4 regions of the Micromonospora globosa genome follow, and region 3 is predicted to be linked to each of the others. Evidence: riboswitches for the same ligand, from Rfam matches in the RefSeq annotation. Region 3 holds a riboswitch; each other region holds the start of a gene.
The links. A riboswitch is a leader RNA that binds a small molecule or an ion and turns the genes downstream of it on or off. The one in region 3 is predicted to bind cyclic di-AMP.
Positions count from the first base shown of each region.

Region 1: it holds a riboswitch for cyclic di-AMP, as region 3 does, so the genes downstream of both, IF06_RS0114400 (C39 family peptidase) here and IF06_RS0114770 (coiled-coil domain-containing protein) in region 3, are expected to answer to the same signal.
Region 2: it holds a riboswitch for cyclic di-AMP, as region 3 does, so the genes downstream of both, IF06_RS0121965 (transglycosylase family protein) here and IF06_RS0114770 (coiled-coil domain-containing protein) in region 3, are expected to answer to the same signal.
Region 4: it holds a riboswitch for cyclic di-AMP, as region 3 does, so the genes downstream of both, IF06_RS0106835 (NlpC/P60 family protein) here and IF06_RS0114770 (coiled-coil domain-containing protein) in region 3, are expected to answer to the same signal.

Region 1 is NZ_JNZR01000013.1:92,334-97,497, forward strand. Features, by position in the region: gene IF06_RS0114395 (copper resistance CopC/CopD family protein) at 1-445, opposite strand, end outside; cyclic di-AMP (ydaO/yuaA leader) riboswitch at 1,440-1,580, shown strand; gene IF06_RS0114400 (C39 family peptidase) at 1,790-2,590, shown strand; gene IF06_RS34330 (zinc ribbon domain-containing protein) at 3,008-3,343, opposite strand; gene IF06_RS34335 (hypothetical protein) at 3,355-3,819, shown strand; gene IF06_RS0114410 (hypothetical protein) at 4,033-4,464, shown strand; gene IF06_RS33120 (cation transporter) at 4,624-4,851, shown strand; gene ccsB (c-type cytochrome biogenesis protein CcsB) at 4,920-5,164, shown strand, end outside.
Region 2 is NZ_JNZR01000025.1:77,536-82,699, forward strand. Features, by position in the region: gene IF06_RS0121955 (M4 family metallopeptidase) at 14-2,077, shown strand; gene IF06_RS0121960 (YbaB/EbfC family nucleoid-associated protein) at 2,175-2,624, opposite strand; gene IF06_RS0121965 (transglycosylase family protein) at 2,813-3,472, opposite strand; cyclic di-AMP (ydaO/yuaA leader) riboswitch at 3,471-3,642, opposite strand; gene IF06_RS0121970 (LLM class flavin-dependent oxidoreductase) at 3,788-5,164, shown strand, end outside.
Region 3 is NZ_JNZR01000014.1:28,909-34,072, reverse strand. Features, by position in the region: gene IF06_RS0114790 (BON domain-containing protein) at 1-338, opposite strand, end outside; gene IF06_RS0114785 (hypothetical protein) at 499-903, opposite strand; gene IF06_RS0114780 (STAS domain-containing protein) at 1,322-1,681, shown strand; gene IF06_RS0114775 (SRPBCC family protein) at 1,785-2,237, shown strand; gene IF06_RS0114770 (coiled-coil domain-containing protein) at 2,263-3,336, opposite strand; cyclic di-AMP (ydaO/yuaA leader) riboswitch at 3,341-3,471, opposite strand; gene IF06_RS0114765 (cation diffusion facilitator family transporter) at 3,616-4,530, opposite strand; gene IF06_RS0114760 (HelD family protein) at 4,635-5,164, opposite strand, start outside.
Region 4 is NZ_JNZR01000004.1:171,442-176,605, reverse strand. Features, by position in the region: gene IF06_RS0106850 (zinc metalloprotease) at 1-126, shown strand, start outside; gene IF06_RS0106845 (pyridoxamine 5'-phosphate oxidase family protein) at 196-741, opposite strand; gene dcd (dCTP deaminase) at 820-1,398, shown strand; gene IF06_RS0106835 (NlpC/P60 family protein) at 1,463-2,494, opposite strand; cyclic di-AMP (ydaO/yuaA leader) riboswitch at 2,508-2,642, opposite strand; gene IF06_RS0106830 (N-acetylmuramoyl-L-alanine amidase) at 2,881-4,914, shown strand; gene IF06_RS0106825 (C40 family peptidase) at 4,985-5,164, opposite strand, start outside.

The sequences.
Region 1 (5,164 bases), on a different contig from region 3:
CCGGGGGCACACCTGGCCCACCATGGCCGGCATGTCCGTGCGGGCTGGCTGTTGCCTGGGGTTTAGCGGCCGTTCCGGGCGTCGGGGGAGGCGAGGCCACCGTAAACGTGATGACACCCGTCAGGGGGTGGGCGTCCGGGGCCGCGACGCTCCATCGCAGCTTGAACGTGCCGGTGGTCAGGCGAGCGGTCGGGTGGACCAGCCACGTTCGGCCTCCGTCGGGCGTGTGGCTGGCGGCCGGTAGGCCGATGCCGTTGCCGTCGGAAAGCTTGAATCCCGCTCCTGTGGGCGTGCCGGCGGCGCTGAGCGTCAGCCGGATCTCCTGGACGGCGCCGTCGATCCGCGCGCCGTCGGCCGGAACGGCCCGGAGCAGCTTGAAATGTGCGGCCGCAGGGGAAGCGAACCCGAGGGCCACGATGAGGGCGGGAAACAGCGCCAGCCACACCCGAATTGCCCAGCGCGCGGCGCGACGTGCTGGCGACTGAGGACATGCGAGACCCGGCGATGCAGCAAGCAAGGTCAGGCCGCCCGGCGACGCCGCTGGAAAGGCACTGTTGATCCTTCCGCCAAGGAGGCGCGGGCCGGTGCCCACACATCGCTCCCACGTGGTGCGGTCGCCATCCTAGGTCAACTACTACCCGCCCTTAGTAGGGGCGGGTCAGCTTCGACGATCCAGAAAGTCAGGTTGGGGGAGAGCGCCAGCATGGTGGCATCGCCGACTCGCAACGGCGACGGACTGCGCCGGGAGTGGTGCGAGGCATTGCCGCGGTCCCGGTCGGCCGTGGTCGGGTCGCTCTGTGGCCCCGCGGTGACGGATTTTGAAGCGGGCCACCGCGATCAGCGCGACGATCATGCTCTCGTACGCGGTTCCCACTTGCTTCGCGCGGCGCGCGCCCAACCGTCGGCAGGGCGGCGATCCGGCCTTACGCCGCCCGCCGGGATTGGGTTGATTTTCGTCGAAGCCACGTCGACATTCGAACGTCGAGCTACCCGCGGTCTGCGCGGGCTGACTGCCGGGTGTCACGAGCGCCGCCAACTTCATCTCCATGAACGCCTGTGCGGTAACGGGGAGCTCGCACTGACTTGTGTCTGCGCGCGGCCTCGGCCCGTACCACCACTACCGCCGCTGCTGCCGGCCCGGGTTTGCTGAATTGTGACTGAAATTGGTGTGGGGCTACGTACGGCCGCCCAGGAAACGGCCATTCGGGTGAGTATGCGGCGATCGGCCAAGCAATTGAGCGCCAACAGCATTCCGATGTCCGGTTACGTCCCGAGGGTTCCGCTATAACTGCTCGTCCCATTGAGTGGCATGAGTAACTGGAGGTTCCGATCAGAGTAGCGATGTTCGAGGCTTATGCAGGTGGGAGCCCTTGGCATACGACGTACCCACCGGTAATGTCGGCGCGTCCGGTGCGGTTTCCGATCGCAAGTGGCGACGCCGCTCCGACCCGCCTAATCGTGATCTCATGAACCGGGGACCCAGGCAACACCGGGGTGAATCCGCGAGCCACGGCCCGCGGTAGGGCGTACTTCCCGCCCGAATCCGTCAGCTAACCCGGTAGGCGGCCACGGAAGGAGTGCCAGCCTCGTGCGAAACACCTCCCGATACTCCCCACGCCTCCACGGCATCGCGGTGCCGACACTCGCCTGACTGTGAGTCCCGGCAACTGCCCCCCAGCCCGGCCCACCGGGCGCTCCCCATCCCCGCGGCACCCCGCCCAGTCACAACGTGCGTGAGTTCCTCCGCGCGTCGGGCCGGCCTGTGCCGCTCCAGCCCGTGGAGGAACACATGAAGCACCACATGAAGCGTCAGCTGCGGCGTCTTGTGACCGAGCGCCCGTACAAGATCATCGCCGGCTCCGCCGCGGCGCTCGTGCTCGCCAGCGGCGTCGGCACGGCGCTGGCCGCCACCGATCACAACGCGCCCGTCCGCCAGGGGAACACCGCCGCCGGGCTGGCTCCGCGGCTCGGTGATGTCGCCACCCGCGGCGAGGCTCGCGTCGCCGCCGAGCCGTCGCCGTCAGCGAAGGACAGGGCCACGACCGACCCGGACGTGACCAAGAAGGCGAGGCCGAAGCCTCCGTCGACCAAGGTCCTCGACCACACCTACGAGGCGCAGACTGCCTACTGGAACTGCGGCCCGGCCGCTGTGCGCAACGCGCTCAGCGCGAGCGGCGTCGAGACCACCCAGGACGCGATGGTCGCCCCGCTGAACGCTGGCGAGAACGGCACCAACTCGGCGGAGGACACCACTCGCGGGCTCAACCAGATGGTCAAGGGCAACCCGTACCGGACGCACATGATCCCGGGCCAGGCCGCGACGCCGGCGCAGATCGACCAGCTCCAGGCCGACGTGGTCACCGCCATCACCGACGGCCGTGCCGTGGTCGCCAACACCGTCGGCTCCGCGACCGATACAGACGGCGGCTGGCACTCCTTCCCCGGCGGCCACTACATCGCCGTGGTCGGATATAAGGACGACGGCCGGACGGTGCGGATCGCCGACTCCGCCGACCCGAACATGGCCGCCTACTGGATGACCACCATCGACCTGGCGAACTGGATGGCCACCCGCGGCTACTCCGCCTGATCCCATCTCCGGCCCTCGGGCACCGGCTCGTTCGAGCCGGTGCCCGTCGCCTTTCGGTTCGCGCCCAGTAGCAGGCAGGACGGCACGTCGTGCGCCCTCTGGTATGGCTCAGCCGATCATCTTGTGCGGTCAGGTTAGGTGCCGCCCGACGCGGCGGGCAGGGGCGAACACGTACAGGTCCAGCATGCCGGGTGGGTTGGCCAGGCCGGGGCCGCCGGCGCGAAATCCGAACCAGCCCCTCTGTGGACTTTGGTGCGTCACCGATAACGGCATGACGCCGACACGGGAAACTCCATAGTGCCGCTCGCTGCTATAGGATTACGGCATGAGCACCCATGCTGAGCATGGGTGCCGTGACTTTGTGTCCGAATCCCTCGGACACAACATCTCCACATATTGATCATGGGTTGAACGGGCTCACTTGCCTGAGGCTCCTGTGGTCGGTGTACATCGTTCCTGATCGCAGATGATGCTGATCTTGTTTCTGTGCAGGAGCGCGGCCAGGTCATGCGGGTTCTGGGCGTCGCTGGCGAGGCCGGGATGTCCCATCAGTCGCGCGATGATGTGGTCTTCCCTGAGGTAGAGCATCTTGCGTCGGCCGTTGGTGGGCTGTTGGGTGCTGGTGTGGCCTTGGCGGCATCGGTAGCCCGGACGCTGGTTGATCCAGTGGGATTCCAGTCTTCGGCCGCATGGTGCGCAGCGCAGCAGGCCGGTGAACAGGTAGCGGCGGGCAGTCCCGTCGTGGCTGGCCACAACTGCACACCGTGCTGTTCGAGCAGGGGTGCCAGGTGCTGCAGCTGGTTGGCGGAGAATGCTCGTTCGTATTCGCCGACCACGATCGCGTCGAACCCACGGTGCGGATCGGGGAGCGCGGCCAGCAGCGCGGCGGCCTGCGGACGCTGCCGCCAGCCGCGGCGGCGCGAGCAGCCGGCATCGAAGTACTCGGCGACGATCAGCCCGTGACCGGCGACGAGTTCGCTGGCGCAGTCCCGCTGCCAGTGCCGGGACGTCACCCGGTCTTGATGCTCGATGGTCGACATCCGGCCGTAGAACGCAAACCGCAGACCACCCTGCCGCCGGACGCGCGGCTGCGCGCCGGCGTGCGGCTGGCTGTTGAGCCATCGGGTCATGGGATCCGCGGGATCGTCACTCTGGTGGTCCGACACGCCAACATTTCTACGAAGGATCTTCATGGTCGAGTCGGACAAAAAGTCCGCTGCGCTGGATGAAGGGCTGTCGGGCCGGAGCCGGTGGTAGCCGCCCGAACAAGGCGGTCCAGCTACGACCGCCCGATGCAGGCCGCGCCGACGAGTGGCCCACGGGACTTTCGAACGCGACGTGGTGACGCAGTGGTTCGCCGACCTTGAGATAAGCATCCGGGGCAGGACGGGAACCCGCACCCGCACGACGGCTGCGGCCGTGGAGTGTCGTAGTCTGCGCTGGTGACGTGGGACGGTCCGGCTGGTGCGATGCGCGGCTACCGCGCTGTCGCGGTGGCGGTCGTCGTCGCTGCGGTTCTGGTCCTGCACGCGCTGCAGTGCGCTAGGGGTCTGGACACTGCGACACCTTCGGCGGCTGCCAGTTCCACGACCTCCCTCGCTTCCTACGACGCGTCTGCGGCCCTGAACAGCCTCGCTGATGCCCTCGCCTCCGCCGATCCGGAGGCGACTGACGGGCATCATGCGCCGGCAGATGGCGGGAGCGTGGCCGTGACGGCCTGCCTGCTGTTGCTGGTGATCGGCGGCGCTGTCGTACTGGGGGCATTCCAGCGCTGGGTCCGCCGGCTACCTGTTGGCCGGGGGCTGCGTCACCGGCCGGTGAGCCGGCCTGTGACGGTCCGGCTGCTGTCACTGTTGTGCGTGTCGCGGGTGTAGAACCGGTTTGCGGTTGTGAGCCCGTGGCGGTCCACGCGTCCTGATACGTGGCCGGCTGAGTAGCCGTCGCGGGCCTTCGTTCCTGCCGAGTCTGCCAAACGTGGTCCTGGCCAGTCGGCCAGCAAGCTCGGCTGTCCCTTCGTCGGGTCTGAGGATGCCGTGAACGACACCGTCACTTACATGCTGGCCGTGCGCGGGTTGTGCTGCGACCGTGCGGAGAGCGCAGTACGGCGAATTTTGGAAGATCTGCCGGGGGTGCATCGGGCGCACGTGTCCGCAGCAGCGGGCCGCGCGGTGGTGGACGCCGACCCGGTCGTCGTCACCGCTCCCGTGCTGACCGCGGCGCTCGCCGCGTCCGGCTATCCGTCCCGGCTGGAATCGCTCTGATCTCCGGCCCGCCCGCCGCCTCCTGATCGGGGCGTGCGGTAGCGGGTTGACTCATTCGTGGAGAGTCGATGGCTGCTCTATCTGACAATCTGTTCACTCTTGCTCTCCTCGGCCACCTCACGGCCGTGATCGCCTTTGCCGCGGCCCAGGTGGCACCGCGGCGGGTTGCCGTACCGGTTCCTGCGACGGTGCCTGCGGCTGCCGTCCCGACGATGGCTGCCGTGTCGCGCCGGGTTGCCATCGGGCGCGTCGTCGGCCTGGGCGCGGTCGGGGCGGCCGCGGCGGCGCAGGCCGGCAGCCTGGTCGCCCGGGC
Region 2 (5,164 bases), on a different contig from region 3:
GGAGCAAACCCCCGTGAAACTCTCACCTCGCTTCGCCGCGCTCACCGGCGCGGCCGCGGCCGGCATCCTCGCTGCCGGCACCGCCGCGGCCGTGCAGGCCGCGCCACCCGGGCCCGCCGCCCCGGACCCGGCCCAGGCCCGCGCGACCGCCGCCGACTCGGCCCGTGCCCTGGTCGCGAACCGTCCCGCCTACCTGCAGGCCGGCTCCGACGACGCGTTCGTCCAGAAGCCGGTCATCTCCTCCGAGGGCACCCAGTACGTGCCCTACGAGCGCACCTACAAGGGCCTGCCGGTGGTCGGCGGCGACTTCGTGCTCGCCACGGACGCGGCCGGCAACCTGAAGTACGCCTCGGTCGCCCAGCAGCGGCCCATCGGCGCGCTGGCCACCACGCCCGCGCTGACCCGGGACGCCGCCGCGAAGACGGCGCGCGCCCAGCTCACGACCGTGAACGCGGTCGAGGGCACCACGCTCGTGGTCTACACGCTCGGCGCCGCACCGGCGCTGGCCTGGGAGACCACGGTACGCGGCACCGGCGCGGACGGCCCCAGCCGGCTCACCGTCGACGTCGACGCCCGCACCGGCGCGGTCCTGCGCAAGCAGGAGCACGTGGTGCGCGGCACCGGCACCGGCGCCTGGAACGGGCCCAGCCCGCTGACGCTCAACACCACCCAGTCGGGCTCGACGTACACCATGAAGGACCCGACCGTCACGAACCTGAGCTGCCAGGACGCGGCGAACAACACCACGTTCAGCGGCTCCGACGACGTCTGGGGCAACGGCACCGCCACCAACAAGGAGACCGGCTGCGTGGACGCGTTGTTCTCCGCGCAGACCGAGCACAAGATGCTCGCCCAGTGGCTGGGCCGCAACGGCGCCAACGGCAACGGCGGCTACTGGCCGATCCGGGTGGGCCTCAACGACCAGAACGCCTACTACGACGGCAGCCAGGTGCAGATCGGCAAGAACACCGCCGGTCAGTGGATCAGCTCGCTGGACGTGGTGGCGCACGAGATCGGCCACGGCATCGACGACAACACCCCCGGCGGCATCTCCGGCGGCGGCACGCAGGAGTTCGTGGCTGACACGTTCGGCGCGGCCACCGAGTGGTTCGCCAACGAGCCGTCCAGCTACGACGCGCCCGACTTCCTGGTCGGCGAGAAGATCAACCTGGTCGGCTCCGGCCCGATCCGCAACATGTACAACCCGTCGGCGCTCGGCGACCCGAACTGCTACTCCAGCAGCATCCCGTCGACCGAGGTGCACGCCGCGGCCGGCCCGGGCAACCACTGGTTCTACCTGCTCGCCAACGGCAGCAGCCCGACCAACGGGCAGCCGTCCAGCTCGACCTGCAACGGCAGCAGCGTGACCGGCCTGGGCATCCAGAAGGCCATGAAGATCATGTACAACGGCATGCTGCTGAAGACCTCGTCCTCGTCGTACCTGAAGTACCGCACCTGGACGCTGCAGGCGGCGAAGAACCTCTACCCGGGCAGCTGCGCGGAGTTCAACACGGTCAAGGCGGCCTGGGACGCGGTGAGCGTGCCGGCCCAGTCCGGTGACCCGACCTGCGCCGGCGGCACCCCGACGCCCACCCCGAGCACCACGACCACCCCGCCGTCGGGCGGCTGCTCCGGCAACAAGCTCGCCAACCCGGGCTTCGAGTCCGGCAACGTGAGCTGGAGCGCCTCGTCCGGCGTCATCACCACCGCCAGCGGCCAGGCCGCGCACGGCGGCTCGTACAAGGCGTGGCTGGACGGGTACGGCTCGTCGCACACCGACACGCTCAGCCAGTCGGTGACGATCCCGGCCGGCTGCCGGGCGACGTTGAGCTTCTGGCTGCACATCGACAGCGCGGAGTCGACCACCAGCACCGCGTACGACAAGCTCACCGTCAAGGCGGGCAGCACCACGCTGGCCACGTACTCCAACCTGAACAAGGCCACCGGCTACGTGCAGCGGTCCTTCGACATCTCGTCGCTCGCAGGCACCACGGCGACCATCTCGTTCAGCGGCGTGGAGGACAGCTCGTTGCAGACGTCCTTCGTCGTCGACGACACCGCGGTCACCCTGAGCTGACCGTGGCGTGCGCGGCCGGTCGTCGTCCTCCCGGCGGCCGGCCGCCTCGCCGTGTCCGGACCGGCGTCCCGCCGTGTCGGGCGGCCGTTTCGCCGTGTCAGGCCCGGCGCGCGCCCTGGGACGCGGTGCCGCGGTCGCGGTGGATCCGCGCGGCCGCCTCGTGCATCGCGCGGCCGAACAGCTCGGCCTGGTCGCCCATGCTGCCGAGCCGGGCGGCGAGCGCGTCGGCGTCGGCCCGCGCCGACGCGCTGACCCGGGCGTCCAGCTCGGACAGCGCGGCGTTGGCGGCGGTGACGAAGTGTCCGCAGAGGACGTCGAGGGGCTCGCCGGCCAGTTCCGGGTCGATCGTCACGGAATCCAGCCGGCCACCCTGGACGGCGACCGCGCGGACCCGGCCGCCGGCGGCCGTGCCCTCGGCGCGCAGCAGGTCGCCGGGCTCGCCGTCGGCGTGCGCCGAGGCCCGGGAGCGCATCGCGGTGAGCGCCTGCTGCGTGCGGGTCAGCAGCTCGTCGATGCTCGCGGCCGCCGAGAACGGGTCGTTGGTCATATCCGCGCTTTCTTCACGTCTTAGCCGAGCATCGTGACCCTAGCAACCGGCTCCGACGAATCGCGGTCACCACCGTTGCGGACCGTCTCCCGGACGCCGGGAGCAGGCCGGACACCGTCGACGCGGCGTGTCGCGGACGGGGCGAACGCCCGACCGGGTCGCCCCGGCCGGGCGTTCTCGGACCGCTGTCAGCGCAGCCGCAGCCGCTGACCGGGGAAGATCAGGCCGGGGTCGTCGCCGACCACTGCGCGGTTGCGCTCGTGCAGGGCGCGCCAGCCGCCGTCGACGCGCTGCGTCACGGCGATCTCCGACAGCGTGTCCCCACGCCGGACCAGGTACGTCCCGGCGCCGGACGACGGCTGCGGCGCCACCGTCGTCGTGGCGCGCTCGGGCGCGGCCCTGCGGGTGGCCGCCCGCTCCGGCGCGGCCTCGCGCGTGGCGGCCCGCTTCGGGGCCGCCTTTGTGGTGGCCCGCTCGGACCGGGTCGCCGCGCTCGCCGAGCCGCCCTTCTTGCCGCAGACCGGCCACGCGCCGATGCCCTGGCCGCGCCGCACCTTCTCCGCGACGGCGATCTGCTCGGACCGGCTGGCCAGGTCGGCGCGGGCGGCGTACTTCTTGCCGCCGTAGCCGTTCCAGGTGGCGCGGGAGAACTGGAGCCCGCCGTAGTAGCCGTTACCGGTGTTGATCTTCCAGTTGCCGCCCGACTCGCAGCGCGCGACCGCGTCCCAGTTGACGCCTGCGCTGGCCGGAGCGGCCGGGCCGAACAGGGTCGCGGCGCCGACGGCGGCGCCGGCCAGGACCGCTCCGAGGGCGGTACGGCGGCTTCGGGCTGAGTATTCAGTTGCCATGTGGATTCCTCCACGCCGACGAGGTGAGCTGTCGGGTTCGGGCCGAGGAGCCCGGCCGCCGGTGGCGGCTTCACCCCGAGGTGACGATGCACCGTGGAACGTGTGGTTCCCCCGCTCCCGCGCGAGGTCCGGTTACCGGGGACGGCGGCGGGATTTGGCGTTTCCGGCCCGTGGTGTCCGCGTCTGCGAACGAAACCGACGCTAGGAGCGATTTGCGACGATCGTCCACTTCTTGTGACGCTCTTCACCCGGCCGGGCTACCGGCGGCGGCGCTACGGTGGCAGGGCCAGGCAAGATCACGGGAGGGCTTGACGGATGACCGATCACGGACACGAGCTGACCTTCGGCGGCTTCATCACCCCCGCCGCCGGGCAGCCCGACCAGGTCGTGGCGCTGGCCCGGCTGTGCGAGCAGGTCGGGCTGGACCTGGTCACGTTCCAGGACCATCCCTACCAGCCGGGCTTCCTGGACACCTGGACGCTGATGTCCTACGTGGCCGCGGCGACCGAACGCATCCGCCTGGCCGGAAACGTCCTCAACCTGCCGTTGCGCCAGCCGGTGGTGCTGGCCCGCAGCGTCGCCAGCCTGGACCTGCTCACCGGCGGCCGGGTCGAGCTGGGACTCGGCGCGGGCGCGTTCTGGGACGCGATCGAGGCGGCGGGCGGGCGGCGCCTGTCCCCCGGCGCCGCCGTCGACGCCCTCGACGAGGCGATCCGGGTGATCCGCGAGGTCTGGGACACCGGCAGCCGCGGCATGATCCGTGTCGACGGCGAGCACTACCGGGTGGTCGGCGCCAAGCGCGGCCCGGCGCCCGCGCATCCGGTCGGCATCTGGGTCGGCGCGTACAAGCCGCGCATGCTGCGCCTGGTCGGCCGCGCCGCGGACGGCTGGCTGCCGTCCCTGTCGTACCTGCCGAAGGGCCCCGACGAGCTGCCCGCCCTGAACGCGCTCGTGGACGAGGGCGCCCGGGCCGCCGGGCGCGACCCGGGCGCGATCCGCCGCATGCTCAACGTGACCGGCACGTTCGCCCGCTCGTCGGCCGGCTTTCTGGCCGGGCCGCCGGAGCAGTGGGTGGAGGAGCTGGCCGGGCTCACCCTGGAGCACGGCATCACCACGTTCATCCTCGGCAGCGACGAGCCGCGCGCGATCCAGATCTTCGGCCAGGAGGTGGCGCCCGCGGTCCGGGAGCTGGTCGCCGCCGAGCGCGCCACGCCCGCCGGCGGCGCCCGGGAGGCCGCCGACGAGCCGACCACCGCCGGCGGCCCGAGCACGCTCGGCGTCACCCCCACCCCCGACCCGGGGGTACGCCTGAGCGCACGCCGCCCGTGGGACGAGTCCACCCGCCCGAGCGCCCCGCCGCCGCCGGCCGGACAGGTCTACCCGGCCCGGGGACAGGCCGCCGGGCAGCACCTGGTGGACGTGCACGACCATCTGCGCCAGGAACTGGCCCAGGTGCGCGACCTGCTGGAACAGGTCAAGCAGGGCTCGGTCTCGCCGGGCCGGGCGCGGGCGGCGCTCAACGAGATGACCATGCGGCAGAACAACTGGACGCTCGGGGCGTACTGCGCGGCCTACTGCACGATGGTCACCCAGCACCACGGGCTGGAGGACGCCTCGGTCTTCCCGCACCTGCGCCGCTCAGAGGCCGGGCTGGCCGCGGTGCTGGACCGCCTCGAGGAGGAGCACGTGGTG
Region 3 (5,164 bases):
TCGGCCACCGTCACCTGCAACGCCTCGATCGGCACGAACGCGTCCCATTCCAGCGCCCGTACGGCCGCGACCGCGATCTCCGGGTCCTCCCGCCCGGCCGCGGTGTCGATCCGGACGGCGATGTCGTTGGCGACCGCGCGGACGCGGGCGACCCGGTGCGCGGCCCGCTCGGCGGCCCACTTCTTGGCGTAGCTGTCCACCCGTCCGGTGAGCGTCACCACGCCCTCGGTGACGGTCACCCCGATCTCGTCCGGGCCGACCCGCGGCTCCCAGGTCAGCTCGTCGAGCACGGCGGACTGGATGTCCCGGTCGGTACGCGTGATCGTGTCGGTGGCCATCCGGCTCCCCCTCCCGTCGATGGCGGCGCGGGCACGTGGTCCCGCACCCGCGATCCTGCGCGCGCCCCGGGTGAGCGGGCCTCACCCGGGGCGGGTGAGGCAGCACGACGGCCGCCCCCGGGAGTCCCGGGAGCGGCCGTCGTCGTGGCGTACCGGCGGGTCAGCCGTCCAGGCCGGCCGGCGAGTTCGGCCGGTCCACGTCCACGAACTCGATCTCGTCCGCGGCCCGGTCCCGGCTGCCGGCGGCGCGCGCCGCGGTGCCGGCGGCCCAGCCGATCGCCGCGCCCGCCAGCGCCGCCGCGATCAGCAGCGTCCAGGGCAGGGCGGGCCGGCGGCCGGCGAGCGCGTCGAAGGCGAGGGACGCCCGGCGGCGTGCCTCGTCGGCGGCGGAGCCGACCAGGTCGGTGGCGTCGTCGGCCAGGCCGGAGGAGCTGCGGCGGGCGGTCCGGGTGGCGTCGCGCACGCTGTCACCGGCGGAACCGGCGGCGGAGAGCAGGTTCTGCCACGCCTGGTCGGCGACCCGCTCGGCCTTGCCCCGGCGGTCCAGCAGGTTGGATCCGAACATCGTTCTACCTCCTCGGGTGCCGAAGGCCGGCGGCCACTTCGGACTCCGGTGTCCATCCGGCGGGTTCACTGTCTCGGGCAGTGCCCCACCGGGGCGCGTGGCAAACCACGCCGTGGTTCCCGGCCGTGAGCAGCGAACGGGACGAACCACCCGAACGCGCCGGGACCGGTGCCGACGGGACGTGCGTGCGCCCGCTACCCTGGTCGGCGGATCGGCGGGCCCGCCCGGTCGCATGGTTGGCCGCGACCCGCCATACAGGGGAAACTGGAACCCGGAGGTCCGGATTGGGTACGCCCAGGTGTGCCCAGTTCGCGAATTGCTCATCCCGGGGGGTGGCGACCGGGCCGTTGGAGGAATACTCTCGGTCGCGGCCCGCGTACTGATGAGGCGCCCGTCATGGGCGAGTGGAGGTGCTCGCGTGAGCCTGTCGATCGTGAAGTCGGTGCGGCCGGGTGGTGTCGTCCAGATCGCGCCCCGTGGGGAGATCGACGTCGACACCGCGTACGAGGTGCGGGAAGCGATCGCCGAAGTGCTCGCCAAGGGCCGTCCCTCGCGAATCGAGCTGAACATGCGGCTCGTCACGTTCATCGACTCGGTCGGCATCAGCGCCATGGTCGCCGGCTTCCAGACCTGCGAGGTCAGCGGCGTCAAGCTCGTGGTCACCGAGCCGAGCCGGTTCGTGCACCGGCAGCTCTGGGTGACCGGCCTGCTCGGCCTGTTCGGCGCGCCCGAGCCGTGGTTCGCCGACGACACCCCCGAGGTGCTGCCCGGCGCCTGAGCGCGCCGTTCACACCCCCTGCAGCCAGGGGACTTTCTACCCGTTGCCAGTCCGGCGTCGGTACGGGACGATCGTCGCGACGCACGACGGCGAGGGGGCCCGCTTGCAGAGCAGCGACAGCTTCAGCTACACCGTGCAGGCCCGGTGCACCCGGGCCGAAGCGGTGGCGCTACTGGGTGACCTGAGTCGCCAGGGCGAGCTGCATCCGCTGATCGTCCGGGTCCGGAAGCTGCCGGCCCGGCCGGGCGCGCTGGCCAGCTACGCGATCACCGACCGGCTGCAACTCGGCCCGCTGCACTTCCCGGTCACGTACCAGGCGGACGTGCTGATCGCCGGCGAGGACGAGGTCGTCACAGTGGCGCGTCAGCAGCCCGCGACGACGGTCCGCAACCACACCCGGCTGCGCGACGAGCCGGACGGCACGGTACGCATCGACGTGGAGATCACGCTCACCGCTCCGGCGCCACTGTTCGGGTACGCGTTCCGCCAGGCCCGGGCGGCTCACCTGGGCCTGGCGGCTCGTCTCGGAGCGACCCTGGAGGGCCGGCCGGCCTGATCCGGCCGGCCCTCTCGGGGCGCGCTCAGTACACCGACAGGTGCACGTGGTTGGTGTGGTCGCTGGACGGGTCGCCGTTGCCGCCGCTGTACGACTTCCACCCGCTGCTGGGCAGCCAGATCTGCTTGAACCAGATCACGTAGAGCACGGCGAGCGGGTCGGCGTTGCGCACGAAGTACGCGGCCAGGTTGTTGCCGTACGTCCGGTCACCGCCGGTGGCCACGCCGCCGAAGCCGTTCTTCTGCGCGGCGAAGTCGCAGGCCCGCCCCTTCGGGTGCTCACCCGAGCCGCTGGGCCGGTGGCACGAGACGTACCGGGTGAAGCCCGCCGCCTTGGCCTGTTGCAGCGCGTGCAGCGTGCGCGGGGTGATGCAGCCGTTCGCCGGGGTCGGGTCGTTGACGCTGCACGACTCCGACGGCCAGGAGCCGTCCGAGTTGCGCGGTGCCGGCTTCGCGTTCTTGCTGGAGGTGCCCTGGACGCTGCCACCGCCGCTGCTGCTGCGCGAGGCCCGGTCGTTCGCCACCTCCAGGGCGCGCTCGGCCTGCTCCTTGCGCTTGGCCATCACCGTCACCTGCTTGCGCTGCTCGCGGATCTCTCCGTCGAGCTGGGCGCGGGTGCGGGTGGCCTCGTCCCGGGTGGTGATCAGGTCGCGCAGCGTACGGTCCTCGTGCGCGGCGACCTGCTCCAGCGCGGCGGCCCGGTCCATGAAGCCCTCCGGGCTGCTGCTGCCGAGCAGCGCCCCGGCGGTCCCCAGACGGCCGTTGCGGTACGCCACGGCGGCGATCTCGCCGACCTTGGCGTCGCGTACGGCCAGCTCGGCGCCGACCGTCTTGAGTTGTTCGTTCAGCTGCTTCTGGCGGCTCACCGACCGGTTCAGCGCGGCTTTCGCCTCCAGCCAGCCCTTGCTGGCCGCGTCGAGCTGGGCACGCAGTTCGGGCGTGCCACCCTCGTCGTCGCCGGGCGCTGCGGCGAGCAGGCCGGTCGCCGGCGCCGCCGAGGCGGGGGAGACCGGAACGGTCGCGACGCCGAGGGTCAGCGTCGCGACGAGCAGGGCCGCCAACCGGGCGGCCGTCCGTCGTACAGGTGCCACTGGGGGCATTCACACGTCCTTCCGTCAACGCCGACCGGGTTAGCTGACGGGTTCGGGACGGAAGATCCCTACCGCTGACGCGGATGCACCCCACGTACGTGGTTCCCCGGCTCGTCCCTGCGGACGATTAGGCGACGGCCGCCCCACCGGGGCCGGGTGGCGCCCGCGGGTGCGGCCGCGACCGAGACTACCGGCGCTGCCCGGGCACGGCTCCGTGGAGCAGTGCCACTAGGCGGGGCAAAACCGGCATAAGACTACATTAGCCACAGCGATTTAAGTGTGTCCTAATCACCACTCGGTCTGTCCGCACACTCCGGCCGACGCTCCGGGTTCGACCTGCAACGTGGCGTGATCGATGGAGAAGTCCTCGTGCAGGGCGGCCCGCGCGGCGGCCAGCACCACGCCCGGGTCCACGCCCGGGTCGGTGGTCAGGTGCGCCGAGGCCACCTCCATGCCCGAGGTGAGCGTCCAGACGTGCAGGTCGTGCACCTCGGCCACGCCGGGTACGGCGGCCAGCCGGTCGTGCACGGCGGTGACCTGGAGGTGCTCCGGCGCGGCCTGCACCAGGATGCGCAGCGCGGCCCGGCCGAGCCGCCAGGTGCGCGGCAGGATGAACAGGCCGATCCCGACGGCGACCAGCGGGTCCGCCCACCACCAGTCGGTCGCCGCGATGACCAGCGCGGCGGCGATCACGCCGAGTGAGCCGAGCAGGTCGCCGAGCACCTCCAGGTACGCCCCGCGCAGGTTGATGCTCTCCTTCGACCCGGCGCGCAGCAGCGCGAACGCGACGATGTTGGCGAGCAGGCCGAGCACCGCCACCACGAGCATCGGGCCGGCCAGCACCTCCGGCGGCTCGCCGAACCGGCGTACCGCCTCGACCAGGACGTAGACGGCGACGGCGCCGAGCAGCACGGCGTTGGCGAGGGCGGCGAGCACCTCCAGCCGGTAGAGCCCGAACGTGCGCTGCGGGTCGGTGCCGGCGCGGCGGGTCGCGGTGATCGCCGCGAGGGCCATGCCGATGCCGAGGACGTCGGTGAACATGTGCCCGGCGTCGGAGAGCAGCGCCAGCGAGCCGGTCGTGAAGGCGGCCACCGCCTCGACCACCATCAGGGCGGCGAGCAGCGCGAAGGCGGCCCAGAGGCGGCCCCGGTGGCGGTGCGCCGCGTTGGTCACCGCGCCGCTGTGGTCATGACCTGCACCCACGCCAACACCCTTCCTGCCCCGTACCGGCCAGGCCCAATGTATGTTCACATCGCTATGTATGCAACTGAACGATGGGTGACAGCCGGGTCACGGTCGGGTGTCCGTCAGGAGGGGTCGAGCGTGGTGAGACGCTGGGTGGCCCGGGACAGCGCCACGTAGAGCGTGCGCACGCCCGAACCGGGGTCGGCCCGGATCTCGCTCGGCGCCACCAGCACCACGCCGTCGTACTCCATGCCCTTGGCCTGGAGGCTGGTCACCACCTGGAGCCGGCCCGCGCCGAGCCCGCCCAGCCAGCCGGCCACCTCGTCCCGGCGCGGCACCGGCGTGATCACGCCGACGGTGCCCTCCACCTGCGCGAGCAGCGCCTCGGCCGCCTCGACGGTGGCCGCCGGCAGGTCGGCGGCGGGCACCGTGCGCTCGACCGGCGGCACGCCCGTGGACCGCACCGCGTCGGGCAGCGGCAGATCCGGGTAGAGCCGGCGGATCTCCGCCGCCGCCACCGCGAAGATCTCCGCCGAGTTGCGGTAGTTGGTGGTCAGCTCGTAGCGGTGCCGCTTGCGCCGGCCCAGCGCCTGGTCCCGGGCCCGGTCCAGCTCCTGCGGGTCGCCGGTCCAGGCGGTCTGCGCCGGGTCAC
Region 4 (5,164 bases), on a different contig from region 3:
TCGACCGCCGGCAAGGACCCGATCACCAACTTCATGGACTACACGTACGACTCCTGCATGTACCAGTTCACCGCTGGCCAGGCGAGCCGCATGCTCACCGCGTGGAACGCCTACCGCGCAGCCTGACCGTCGTACCGCGTACCGGTGCCGGCCCTGTCCTCGGACGGGGCCGGCACCGTTTCGTCGTGGGCCGGGTCAGGCGGCCGGGCGGCGGGTGTCGAAGCCGTGCCGGCCACGCCGCCCCTCGGCGGCGAGCGGGTCACGCCGGGCGGGTTCGGCCGCGCGCGGATCGAGCCAGACCCGCACCTGCGGCGGAGCGGCGCCGGGCTGCGCCACCGGGTCGCGCCGCGTCAGCATCGCCGCCTCGACGGTGAACTCGAACAGCCGCCAGTCGCCCTGCGGCGACGCGCGGCCGATCCGGGCCAGGCGGGCCACCGTGGCCGGGTCGGTCACCGGCCGGGCGCGGCCTGCCACGTACGCCTCGTCGTCGCTCTCCTCCGGCGGGAACGAGTGCAGCGCGTAGCGGCCGTCGCGTTCGAGGTCGCGGCGCTTCGGCGAGTCGATGACGAAGCACCAGAGGCCGTCGGCGGTGAACACCGGGGAGACCGGGTGCACCCGGGGCCCGCCGTCGGCGCGGACCGTGGCGAGATAGCCGAAGCCCGGCCCGTACTGCTGCATCAGGAGGCGGATCTCGTCGGCGAGGCGGGGCTCGTCGGCGGCGAATTCGGACCAGGAAGCCATGTGGACACTCTATCGAACACGTGTACGAAGATGTAGTGCGACACGCAGGTCACCGGCACCTGTCGCTATGGTGTTCCGATGCTGCTCTCCGACCGCGACCTGGTCTCCGAGATCAAGGCCGGCACGCTCGCGCTGGAGCCCTTCGAGCCCACGCTGGTGCAGCCGTCGAGCATCGACGTACGCCTGGACCGGCTGTTCCGGGTCTTCAACAACCACCTCTACACGCACATCGACCCGTCGATCCAGCAGGACGACCTGACCTCGATGGTGGAGGTGCCGGAGGGGCAGCCGTTCGTGCTGCACCCGGGCGAGTTCGTGCTCGCCTCCACCCTTGAGGTGATCTCGCTGGGTGACCAGCTCGCCGGCCGGCTGGAGGGCAAGTCGAGCCTCGGGCGGCTGGGGCTGCTGACCCACTCGACCGCCGGCTTCATCGACCCGGGTTTCTCCGGTCACGTCACGCTGGAGCTGTCGAACGTGGCGAACCTGCCGATCACGCTCTGGCCGGGCATGAAGATCGGCCAGCTCTGCATCTTCCGGCTCTCCTCGCCGGCCGAGCACCCGTACGGCTCGGCCGTCTACGGGTCGCGTTACCAGGGGCAGCGCGGACCGACGCCGAGCCGGTCCTGGCAGAGCTGGCGCACCTGGCCGACCCGCTGACGGCACCCACAGTTGTTAATAAGGGCCCCCTCCTCTACCGGAGGCGTTAAAAGGGGGCCCTTCCTTACACCCGGCCGTAGCTGTTGATGTCGCCGTCGTCGACCCGCTTCATGGTGATCGGCTTGCCGGACTGGGAGGCGTGCACCACCCAGCCGTCGCCCACGTACATCGCCACGTGGTGCAGGTCGCTGTAGTAGAAGACGAGGTCACCGGCGCGCAGCTCGGCCCGGCTCACCCGCTTCGTCATGCCGTGCTGCTGGCGCGCGTTGTGCGGCAGCGAGACACCGCCCTTGGCCCAGGCCGCCATGGTCAGGCCCGAGCAGTCGAAGTGATCCGGCCCGGCCGCGCCCCACACGTAGATCTTGCCGATCTGGGCGCAGGCGAACTTGACCGCCGCTCCGGCAGCGCCACCGGGGTAACCGGCGGGGCAGGGCGCCGGGCGCAGCGGGCCGCCGCCACCGTTGCCGTACACCTTGAGCCGCAGCTTCTGCAGCCGGGCGATCTCGGCGTCGATCTGCTTCTTCTTCGCCGCGAGCTGGGCCTCGGTACGCGCCAGTCCGGCGATCATCTCGTCCAGCGGCTTCTTCTTCGCCGCCAGTTCGTCGCGCAGCGCGGCGACGGAGCGCACCTGCTCGTGCTGGCGGTGCGCGAAGCGGTCGAGCAGTTCCAGGCCGTTGACCAGGTCACCGGGTGAGCGGCTGCCCAGCAGCGCGTTGACGGTGGAGAGGTTGTCACCCTTGTAGGCGTCGGCGGCGAGTCCGCCGACCTGGCCGAGCGCGGCGTCCACCCGGGCCTGAAGGGGTGCGATCTGCCGGCCGAGCGCGTCGGCCTGCTTGCGCCGCGCGGCGAGCTGCTCGCGTACGGCGTTGACCTGTTCGATGACCGGTTCGAGTTTGTTCCAGTCGCGGTCGATCTGCGCCTCGATCTCGGCGACCGAGGGTTCGGCGTGTGCCGCCGTGGCGCCACCGGTCAGGATGACTGCGGTGCCGACGAGAGCGGCGAGGGCTGTGGTGAAGCGGGACCAGCGGGTACGCGGCACAGCCGTGGACCGGTCGACCGACCGGCTCGACGACGGCCGCGGGGCATGGAGTGCCACCGGGCGTCCGTACTCCTTCTTCCGTACCGCCTACCGGGTTAGCTGACGGATTCGGGCGGGAAGGGAGCCGCCCTACCGCATCGCTGCGGATTCACCCCAGGTACCTGGTTCCCCGGCTCGCCCGGAGGCGACTCGGCGGTGTCGGACCGTCACCGACCGGGTTGGACGGTGAGACGTGCGGCCGACGATTCACCAGAGTAGGGACCACCGTTATCGATCCGCAACTTCCAGCGCCGTGACACTCCGTACGCGATGAGGCGCCGCACCTCGGTCGGAGGTGAAATTTTCTTTCAAGGCTGATTACTCACTGGAAAGGTATTGACCCTCGCGGGTGTGCGGAGTGAGGGTGGAAACGCAGTGACCCCCATCCCTGTCCAGGAGGTTCGATGCACCTCTCCGCCCCGCCGTCGGGCAGACGGATACTGCTCGCCGCCGCAGTGGCGACAGCCACCGCGCTGGCGGCGACCGGCCCGGTGACCGCCGCGCCGGACACGTCTGCGTCCGCGAGCGACCGGCAACAACAATACGCCGCCGCCGCGGCAGAGTACGGCGTACCGCAGAACGTACTGCTCGGTGTCTCCTATCTGGAGTCCCGCTGGGACACCCACACCGGGCAGCCGAGCACCAGCGGCGGCTACGGCCCGATGCACCTGACCGACGCCGCGCACATCCTCGCCATGCCGGGCAGCGCCCACGTCGACGAGGACGAGGACCCGCGCGGCGACGACTCCCGGCCGCTGAAGCTCGACCCGGCCACCGCCGCCGCGCCGGAGCGGGAGACCCCGCTGCCGCCGGCCTCGCTCCAGACGCTCGACGCCGCCGCCGCGCTCACCGGGCTCGACGCGGGCACGCTGCGCACCGAGCCGGCCGCGAACATCCGCGGTGGCGCCGCGCTGCTGGCGTCGTACCAGAAGGCTCTGGGTGGGCCGGTCGGCGCCGGCACCGACCCGGCGGCCTGGTACGGCGCGGTGGCCCGGTACTCCGGCGCGGACACCTCGGACGCCGCGGCGGCCTTCGCCGACGAGGTCTACGACCAGCTCGGCCAGGGCGCCAGCCGCACCACCGACGACGGCCAGCGGGTCACGCTCGCCGCCACCGCCGCGAAGCCGGACCGTTCCCGCCTGGCCCGCCTGGGCCTGCGCAACGCCGAGCGGCCGGACGGGCTGGAGTGCCCGGTGCGGCTGGCCTGCGAGTGGATCCCCGCGCCGTACGAGCAGCTCAGCGACGACCCGGGCGACTACGGCAACCACGACCTGGGCGACCGGCCGAAGCAGCAGAAGATCGAGTACATCGTCATCCACGACACCGAGGGCTACTTCGGCCCGAGCGTCGACCTGGTGAAGCGGGCCGACTACCTGGGCTGGCACTACACGCTGCGCTCGGTGGACGGCTACATCGCCCAGCACATCAAGACCAAGGACGTCGGCTGGCACGCCGGCAACTGGTACGTCAACGCCAAGTCCATCGGCCTGGAGCACGAGGGCTTCGCCGGTCAGGGCACCTGGTACACCGAGGCGATGTACCGCACCTCCGCCAAGCTGGTGCGTCACCTGGCGCTGAAGCTCGGCATCCCGATGGACCGGCAGCACATCATCGGCCACGACAACGTGCCCGGCATCACCGCCGCCAACGTGGGCGGCATGCACTGGGATCCGGGACCGTACTGGGACTGGTCGCACTACTTCGACCTGATGAAGGCGCCGTTCCGCAGCACCGGCACGCCCCGTACCGGCCTGGTCACCATCGACCCGGACTTCGCCACCAACCGGCCGGCGTTCTTCGGCTGCAACCAGCAGCCGCCCGGCGTCCCGACGCCCCGGCCGCCGGCGCAGCCGTGCCCGTCGCGCGGCTCCTCGTCGGTGATCCTGCGGACCGCGCCGAGCCCGGACGCCCCGCTCGTCAACGACCTCGGGCTGCGCCCGGACGGCACGCCGGACACCATGTACATCTCCGACCACGGCGCCCGCGCCTCCGCCGGTCAGACGTACGCGCTCGCCGGCCGCCAGGGCGACTGGACGGCGATCTGGTACCTCGGTCAGAAGGCGTGGTTCCTCAACCCGGCCTCCGCGCCGACGGCCAAGTGGGCCACCGGCTTCGTCGTGACGCCGCGGCCCGGCAAGGCCACCATCCCGGTGTACGGGCGGGCCTACCCGGAGCAGGCCGCCTACCCGGACACCATCCCGTACCAGACCATCTCGCCGCTTCAGTACACGTTCGCCGCCGGCCAGCGGTACGCGGTGGGCGGGGTGCTGCCCGGCGAGTACTACCGGGCGGTCTCGTTCGACGGTTCGGCACCGGGTGACCGGACCGTGGTCCGCGGCGAGAACCGCTACGTGCAGGTCCAGTTCGGTCACCGGATCATGTTCGTGAACCTGGACGACGTGCTGATCCTGCCGTCCCCGGTCGGCGCGCCGCGCTGACCCGGCACCGCACACGGGAAGGCCCCCGGTCCGCGTGGACCGGGGGCCTTCTCGCTGCCCGGGTTCCGGGTCAGGCGACCCGGACGAAGCCGGCGATCGGCATCGTGCTGATGCTCGACACCTGGACCGGTTTGCCGGTACGTGGCGCGTGCACCATCACCCCGTTGCCGAGATAGAGCCCGACGTGGTGCAGGTCGGAGCCGAAGAACACCAGGTCACCGGGGCGGGCCTCGGAGCGGGAGATCCTGCG